Regions from separate parts of the Delftia sp. ASV31 genome, predicted to be linked through region 1. Evidence: riboswitches for the same ligand, from Rfam matches in the RefSeq annotation. Region 1 holds a riboswitch; the other holds the start of a gene.

Region 1 (4,414 bases):
TGTGCCGGTACCGTTGGTTGCGGCAACGGAAATGGCCGAGCCCTTGTTATTGCCGTAATTTCCATTCCATATCGCGGAGTTGATCGTGCTATTGGCAAAGAATACGTTTTGTGCGCCTTGATGAATCTCCGCGTACAGCTCGCAGTTGAACGGCGTCCCCTCTCCCGCAGGGGTTGGCGCCACATTCACCAGACCGACGCGATCAATGATGACATTGTTTGCCTGGGAGCCAACGACGAATAGCGCTTCGCCACAGGTCATGTTGGGCGAATTGGTGAGAGTGATATTCTTCCCACCAAGATAAAAGGTTTCCCAGGCGGAGTCCGCCCAGTTCTGGACTTGTATGACTCCCCCGAAATCGATGGTCAATGAACCCGTGCCGGCTGGCACGGTGCCTTTGATCCAGTACCAAGCGCCACCGGCACCGGTGGTGGTGCCCGTATCGCCGCCGCTGATCATCTGGGTTTGACCACAGGCATTGGTGGCTCCCGTCACGGCGCCGGACTGGGCTCCGCTGACGAACGTATTGGCACAGCGCACGTAAACCGTCTGATTGTCGACATACGGAAAGAGGTTTCCGGCCGCATCCTTGGATGTCCCACTCTGTATGGTTCGTACCGACGTAGACAGTGTCGGCGCAAAGACGATGGAAACATCGGCACTCGGATCCAGCGTTTGCAGCGTGTAGTTGGCTGCCTGAATGGCCGCTCGCAGCGTACATGCGCCAGCAAAGGTGCCCCCCAGCGTGCTGACACAGGTGGTTGGTGTCGTTGCATTGGCATTGGGAGCGTCGCTGTTGTCGGTGACCGTGAAAACGATGGTCGCCGCCAGTGCCGTGGATGAGATACCCGCGCATGAAAGCAGCAGCAAAGATAAAAGGCACTTCGCTGCACGCCATTTGCGAAAAAATGCCAAACCGGGCAGGCGATTGAGAGCATGCATGATATTCCCCGTTTTCTCAAGGAGATATGACAGGAAAATGATTTTCCCAATGGCAATGGCCATCAGTTGTACCCAGCGCATTTGCATCGCCGTACCTCGAATAGTTCTATTTGAATCACGAGCTCACAACTCACCTTGCAGCCGGCGAGGTTGGAAGCAGAATGTTTCGCGCAGATCCTGCGCGTCAATCAGAAAAGGCGGATTTCCATCAACGTTTGCTCGCTGCTCCGCTGCCTATTGAGCGGGACACGCCTTCAGTCGGGTTTGCGACGCAAATCATTCCTCCCTCGACAAACCATATTCACCGTGCTTGTATTTTTTTCAGTGCCGGACCAGTTTCCATGGACCTGCACCTGTGCAAGGTTAAGTCGCCTATCAGACATATACACAACCCATGGTTAACCCAGCAGGTCCAATCGACCAGAACATGCACTGACAAACCACTGCACATATCGATAGGCTAAATCATGTTTTTTTCTATTTCAATAGTTTTTTTACATGAACCCGGAGGATCGTGCCAGCGCTACGAGGGAGGCGCTTGAGCGATCTAGGGAATACCCTGAATCAGCCACACCACATACAGGTAACAGGTGGTATCCCCAATACGACTGGAGCTGGCTGCGCAAGCCACATAGAATCGTCCCTGCAGGAGAGCAGGCGGGCACCACGGTGCCGAGCCTCACCGAAGGCGCAAACTCCCATACACGCTCAGGTTCCGTACTGCAAACACAACATGCCGTCTGGAGAGCCGCCGCACGCAATATGCGGCGCACCGAAGGAGCAAGCCCCGTTCCCATGGACGGCGGTGAATCTCTCAGGTACCAAGGACAGGGGGAGCGGCAGCTGCGTCACGACGGACGCCGGCTGCTTGCTATTGAATCCATAGCTACCAGCTTCCGCGTGACCGGCACATGCCTTTGAAAGGGCATTGTCATGCGCGTCATCGTTCTCGGAGCCGGCCTGATCGGCACCGCCTCGGCCTACTATCTGCAATCCCTGGGCCACGAGGTCACGGTCATCGACCGCCAGGCTGCGCCCGGCGCCGAAACCAGCTTTGCCAACGGCGGGCAGATCTCGGTCAGCCATGCCGAGCCCTGGGCCAACCCCGGCGCACCGCTGAAGTTGCTGGGCTGGCTGGGCCGGCAGGACGCCCCCCTGCTGTTCCGCCTGCGCGCCGACATGCGCCAGTGGCTCTGGGGCCTGTCCTTCCTGCGCAACTGCACGCCCGCGCGCACGCGCCACAACATCCGGCAGATCGTTCGCCTGGGCACCTACAGCCGCGAGGCCCTGCAGCAGCTGCGGTCGGACACCGGCATCCAGTACGAGCAGCGCATGCAGGGCATCCTGCACTTCTACACGAACGCCCGCGAGTTCGAGGGCGCGCTCAAGCCCACCGAGCAGATGCAGGCCCTGGGCTGCGACCGCCGCCTGATCGACGCCGACGAGGCCGTGCGCCTGGAGCCGGCCCTGGCCCATGTGCGCGGGCAGATAGCGGGCGCCACCTATACGGCCGAGGATGAATCGGGCGACGCCAACCTCTTCACGCGCGAGCTGGCACGCATTGCCACCACCACGGGCGTGCAGTTCCGCCACGGCCACCACGTCATGGCGCTGCGCACCACGGGCGCAGGCGCCAGCCGCCATATCGACCATGTGGAGGTGACCAATGCCGATGGCCGCTACGAACGCATCCAGGGCGACGCCTATGTGCTGGCCATGGGCTCGTTCAGCCCGCTGCTGGCCCAGCCGCTGGGGCTGCACCTGCCCATCTACCCGGCCAAGGGCTACTCCGTGACCCTGCCGGTGCTGGACCCCGCCAAGGCCTACCAGGTCAGCCTGACGGACGATGAGTTCAAGCTGGTGTTCTCGCGCTACACCGGCGCGCAGGGCGACCGCCTGCGCATTGCCGGCACGGCCGAGTTCAACGGCTACGACCGCAACCTGGACCCCGTGCGCTGCGAGGCCATCGTGCGGCGCGTGCAACAGCTGTTCCCTGGCGCCGGCGATACCGGGCGCGCCCAGTTCTGGAGCGGCCTGCGCCCCGCAACGCCCAGCAATGTGCCACTGATCGGACGCTCGCCCATCGCCAACCTGTTCCTGAACACCGGCCACGGCACGCTGGGCTGGACCCATGCCTGCGGCTCCGGCATGGCGCTGGCCGACCTGGTCAGCGGCAGGCAGCCGGCCGTGGATTTCGATTTTCTGGGAGCCGCAGCCATGGACCCGGATCGCAGCGCAGGCACGGTGCGCCCGCGCGCGGTCTGAGGTGCAGACGGTGTGTACCGTGTGTACGGCGTGTACGGCGCCTAAGCAGTGAACACCGTCAACACTCCTGCGAAGCGGTGCAGGCGGGCGTCCATGATCTCGGCTTCGGCGACGAAGCCGATCAATGGCACATCGCCCAGTGCGTGGCGCAGGGTGCGCAGTTCGGCATCGGGGCCGCCGAACAGGCCGCCGCCGCGGCCCCGGCAACTGATGTAGATGGCGCCACGGATGCGGGGCTGTGCCTCGCCTTCGGGCGCCGCCTCCTCGGGCTCCGCCGCATCGCGCAGCGCGGCGCCCAGTTGCAGCAGTTCCTGGCGCGCGACCTGGGCCTGGCGGCGGCAGAAGATCACAGAATGCCCGGCCTCCACGGCCGATGACAGGGCCACGCCCTGGCGCAGCGGGTCCAGCCCGACCAGGGTCAGCACCTGGGCCTCTTCGGTGAGCACGCCGTGGGCCATGCCCCGGCCCGGCGGCGCAATGGCCGCCAGCGTGCTGCGCACCGTGGTCAGCGCGGGCTGCCAGTCGCTGCCTTCCAGCTCCACGCCCAGCAGTTGCAGCAGGCGCTGCAAGGCCGGATCGCCATTGAGCCCGGTGACCAGGGCGCCGCGCGCCTCGGTGATCTCCAGGCCCTCGCCCAGCGGCACGCAGCCCTGGGCCATGCCCGTGATGCAGGGCACGCCCGCACCGAAGGCCACGCCCGAGAAGCCTCCGCTGAAAATGCCGCGCGCATCTGCATGCTGCGCATGCAGGTCCTCGGTGCGGCAGGCGATCTGCACGCCCTCCACGCCATCGTCCCCGTCATCGCCCACGCCGCCGAACAGCAGGCCGGACTCGGTGCGCTCGGACAGCTCGTACAGCAACTCGGCCAGCTCGGGCTGGCCGCCTCCGGCATGGACCAGGGCCGAATGGGCCGTGAACCCGGCCTCGCCGCCCGGCGCATGCAAGGGCGCCAGGCCCGAATACAGGCGGTAGTGCGCGGCCGGCACATCGAGCAGCATCACCGCGAGCGCGGAGCCGGACAGGTATTCATGGGACATGGCCAGCACGCCACCGGCCGAGCAGCCAGCCCAGTCCGCCACATGGGGCAAGGCCCTGGCCAGATGCTGCAGCAGCGGTCTTGCATGGGCGGCATGTGCGTGGGACAGGTACACCAGGCCCAGTCGGGGGCGCTGCGCGTGGCCCGGATCGGCCATCTGCGAGCGCAGTT
Region 2 (4,414 bases), on a different contig from region 1:
GTGCAGATGTTGGAGGTGGCCTTTTCGCGGCGGATGTGCTGCTCGCGCGTCTGCAGTGCCAGGCGGTAGGCGGGCTTGCCATGCACGTCCACGCTCACGCCGACCAGGCGGCCGGGCAGGGAGCGCTTGAACTCGTCGCGGCAGGCCATGAAGGCGGCGTGCGGGCCGCCTGCGCCCATGGGCATTCCAAAGCGCTGGGTGGTGCCCACCACGATGTCGGCACCCCATTCGCCGGGCGGCGTGATCAGGGTCAGCGCCAGCAGGTCGGTGGCCACGATGAAGGCGGCCTGCTTGCCATGGGCCTTGTCCACGTCGGCGCGCAGATCGTCGATGCGGCCGCTGGTGGCGGGGTACTGGGCCAGCACGGCGAAGTAGTCGCCGTCCATCAGCTGGTTCCATTCGTCCAGCGAGTTGGCCAGCAGCACCTCGATGCCCAGCGGCGCGGCGCGCGTCTGGATGACCTCGATGGTCTGGGGGTGGGCATCGCCGGCCACCACGAAGCGGTTGCTCTTGCTTTTGACGGAGCGCTTGGCCAGCGTCATGGCCTCGGCGGCCGCCGTGGCCTCGTCCAGCATGGAGGCGTTGGCAATCGGCATGGCCGTCAGGTCGCAGACCATGGTCTGGAAGTTGACCAGGGCCTCCATGCGGCCTTGCGAGATCTCGGCCTGGTAGGGCGTGTAGGCCGTGTACCAGGCGGGGTTCTCCAGAATGTTGCGCAGGATAACGCCGGGCGTGTGCGTGCCGTAGTAGCCCTGGCCGATGAAGCTTTTGAGCAGCTGGTTGCGGCCTGCCAGCGCCTTGAGCTCGGCCAGCGCCTGGGCCTCGGTGGCCGCTGGCGGCAGCGCCATGGGCTGGTGGCGCCGGATGGCGGGCGGGACGATGGCGTCGATCAGCGCATCGCGCGATGCCGCGCCAATGGCGCTGAGCATGTGGGCCTCGTCTTCGGGCGCGATGCCGATATGGCGGGCCACGAATTCGGTGGCGTTCTCGAGGGCGGCAAGGGGCTGGGTGGAGGACATCAGCATGGAGGGACCTGTCTCAAAAGCTGAAAAGCGCCAGGGCGGGCCCTGGCGCCCGTCCTGGCCGGAAAGTGGCGTCAGTTGCTCTGTGCGAAGGCCGTGTAGGCGGCTTCGTCGAGCAGCGCGGCCAGCTGGCCTGCGTCGCTGAGCTTGACCTTGAAGAACCAGCCTTCGCCCAGCGGGTCGCTGTTGGCCAGGGAGGGGTCGTCGCGCAGGGCTTCGTTGACTTCGACGATCTCGCCGCTGACGGGCATGTAGACATCGGCGGCGGCCTTGACGGACTCGACCACGCCGGCCACATCGCCCTGGTTGAAGCTGGTGCCCACGGCGGGCAGGTCGACGAACACCACGTCGCCCAGCGCATCCTGCGCGTGGAGGGTGATGCCGACGATGGCCGCGTCAGGGTTGGCGGCGTTGATCCATTCGTGGTCCTTGGAATACTGGATGCTCATGGCTTGCTCCGATAGAAACTGAAAAAGAAACCTGTGAAAGGCGGTTTGAGAAAGGTCAGTGCGCACTGTAGCGGCATGCGATGGCAGGAAAAACGAATCCGCCGAACTCGATCCACGCCAAGCGCGCAGGCTGTCCTCAACCGCGGTGATAGCGGGGCGCCACGAAGGGCGTGGCCTGCACCTGCATGGGCACGGCCTTGCCGCGCACCATGGCCTGCAGCGTGGTGCCGATGGCGGCGCTGCCCGGCTCCACATAGGCCAGTGCCACGGGCTGGTTCAGCGTGGGCGACAGCAGGCCGCTGGTGACCTGGCCGACCTTGCGGCCGCTGGCATCCAGCAGTTCCGTGCCTTCGCGCACGGGTACGCGCTCCAGGGCCACCAGGCCCACGCGCTTGCGCGTGAGCAGCTCGGGCGACTGCAGCTGGGCCAGCACGGTGGCCGCGCCGGGAAAGCCGCCTTCGCGTTCGCCACCAATGCGGCGGACCTTCTGCACGGCCCAGTTCAGGGCGGCCTCGGCCGGGGTGGTGGTCGTGTCCAGATCGTTGCCGTACAGGCACAGGCCGCCTTCCAGGCGCAGCGAATTGCGCGCGCCCAGGCCCACGGGCCTGACTTCGGGCTGGGCCAGCAGGGCACGGGCAAAGGCCTCGGCGTGGCTGGCGGGCAGGGAGATCTCGAAGCCGTCCTCGCCGGTATAGCCGCTGCGCGTGATGTACAGCTCGGCGCCTTCCCAGTCGAAGTAGCCGCCCGTCATGAACACCAGCCCGGCCGTGTCGGGCAGCAGGCGCTCCATGGCGGCTGCTGCCTGCGGGCCCTGCAGTGCCAGCAGGCCCCGGTCGAACTGGGGCTCGATTTCACAGCGCTGACCGATGCGGGCCTGGATGTGCGCCAGGTCTTCGTGCTTGCAGGCGCCGTTGACGATCAGGAACAGGTCGTCCTCGCGGCGCACGAACATCAGGTCGTCCAGAATGCCGCCCGCGTCGTTGAGCAGCAGGCCGTAGCGCTGGCGGTGTTCGCCCAGGCCCAGCACGTCCATGGGCAGCAGCGATTCCAGCGCCGCGCCGGCATCCGGGCCGCGCAGGCTGATCTGGCCCATGTGCGAGACATCGAACAGGCCTGCCGCCTCGCGCGTGTGCAGATGCTCGGCCATCAGCCCCTGCGGGTATTGCACGGGCATGGAGTAGCCGGCAAACGGCACCATGCGCGCGCCCAGTTCCTGGTGCAGGTCGAACAGCGGGGTCTTGAGCAGATCGGTGGTGGAGGCGGCGGTCAAGGAGGGACTCTCTTTTCGGCAAGGGGCAAGGCACAACGCCATCCCGGAATCCCGGGATGTCCTGCCCTGCTGTCCGCTTTACCTGAGAGATTCACCCGCACCTTCCATGCGTGGGGCTTGCTCCTTCGGTGGATGGGGCACACCGCCGTGCCCTGCATCTCTCTCCAGCTAGGAACGCCTGCGGCCGTGGCGGCAGGCGGTGCCAGTCCTTTTGCCTGAGCGTTCGGGGCGAACCCTGCGCCTTCGGCGGTGCCGCTGCCTGTGACCATTGCGGCCGGGCGGGCACTCTCTCCTGACCGGCGCATTCTAGCTGCGGCCAGCGTCCGCGCGGCTTCGGGATTTCCGCGGGCCGGCCGCAGCTCCATGCGCTTGCCTGCATGGATGCATTTGCAAATTGCATAACTGTCTAAAAAATCTCCTACATTGAGATGCATCGATATATGAAATCTCGTGAGCGAGAAGGAAGAAGCGCACATGCAGCAGACGCTGGGAGACACATTGGCTTGGCCGGCACGTTACCTGCCGAACAAGGAAGCCCTGGTCGCGTGGGAGGGCGGCGAGCGCCGCGCCTGGACCTACGCCCAGCTCGATGCCGAAGTCAACCGCCACGCCCACGGCCTGGCCGAGCTGGGCATAGGCCATGGCGACGTGGTCGCGGCCTTTCTCTACAACACGCCGGCCTTTGTCTTCACCATGCTGGCGGCCGCGCGCCTGGGCGCCATCTTCAACCCCATCAACTACCGGCTGGCGGCGCAGGAGCTGGCCTTCATCCTCAAGGACGGCGCAGCGCGCGCCCTGGTGTTCGAGCACGAGGGCGGCGAGGTGGCCGCACGCGCCCAGGCCCTGCTCAAGGCCGAAGGCGGCGGCACTGGCGCAGGCATCGAGCACTGGATCTTTGCCGACGATGCCCCGGCCGACCCGCTGCCGGTCTGGGCCACGCAGCGCCTGTCCGCCCTGGCCAGGGGCCGCAGCAGCGCGCCGCCCCAGGCCCATGTGCGCGAGAGCGATCCCTGCATCCTCATGTACACCAGCGGCACCACGGGCCGGCCCAAGGGCGTGCTGCATACGCACCGCAGCAAGCTGGCGCACAACGCCCTCATGCACCAGACCATGCAGTTCACGCGCGACGACGTGGGCCTGGCCATGGCGCCGCTCAACCACACGGCCGAGCTGCACACCAGCTTTTTGCCGCGCCTGCAGGCCGGTGCCACCCAGGTGCTGCTGCGCCGCTTCGACGTGACCGAGGCCTGGCGCCTGATCCGCGAAGAGCGCGTGAGCTTCTTCTTCGCGGCGCCCACCATGGTCACCATGCTGCTGGCCGACCCCATTGCCTCGCCTGAGCAGGCGCCCGCGCTGCGGCTGGTGGAGTACGGCGGCGCCTCCATGGCGCCGCACCTGATCCGCGAATGGACACGCAAGGTCGGCAGCGACCTGGTCCAGGTCTACGGCACCACCGAGATGGGGCCCTGCATGTCCATCCTCCTGCCGCGCGAGCAACTCTCGCACGCGGGCTCGGCGGGGCTGCCCTCCATGGGCCATGACCTCATCGTGGCGCGCCTGCGCGAAGACAACGCCCCCACCGATCCGGCCGAGGCCTGCCTGCCCGGCGAGGTGGGCGAGATCCTGGTGCGCGGCCCCTGCATGATGGCCGGCTACCTCAACCGCCCCGACGC

Evidence for each region. Region 1 has a riboswitch for glycine ahead of JHD82_RS10570 (D-amino acid dehydrogenase). Riboswitches for the same ligand answer to the same signal wherever they lie in the genome.
Region 2: it holds a riboswitch for glycine, as region 1 does, so the genes downstream of both, gcvT (glycine cleavage system aminomethyltransferase GcvT) here and JHD82_RS10570 (D-amino acid dehydrogenase) in region 1, are expected to answer to the same signal.

What each region holds. Positions count from the first base shown of each region.
Region 1 is NZ_JAELTK010000022.1:68,064-72,477, reverse strand. Features, by position in the region: gene JHD82_RS10575 (hypothetical protein) at 1-1,029, opposite strand, end outside; glycine riboswitch at 1,673-1,783, shown strand; gene JHD82_RS10570 (D-amino acid dehydrogenase) at 1,876-3,207, shown strand; gene JHD82_RS10565 (FIST N-terminal domain-containing protein) at 3,249-4,414, opposite strand, start outside.
Region 2 is NZ_JAELTK010000038.1:40,103-44,516, forward strand. Features, by position in the region: gene gcvP (aminomethyl-transferring glycine dehydrogenase) at 1-1,025, opposite strand, end outside; gene gcvH (glycine cleavage system protein GcvH) at 1,097-1,471, opposite strand; gene gcvT (glycine cleavage system aminomethyltransferase GcvT) at 1,608-2,783, opposite strand; glycine riboswitch at 2,801-2,919, opposite strand; glycine riboswitch at 2,935-3,046, opposite strand; gene JHD82_RS15285 (fatty acid--CoA ligase) at 3,216-4,414, shown strand, end outside.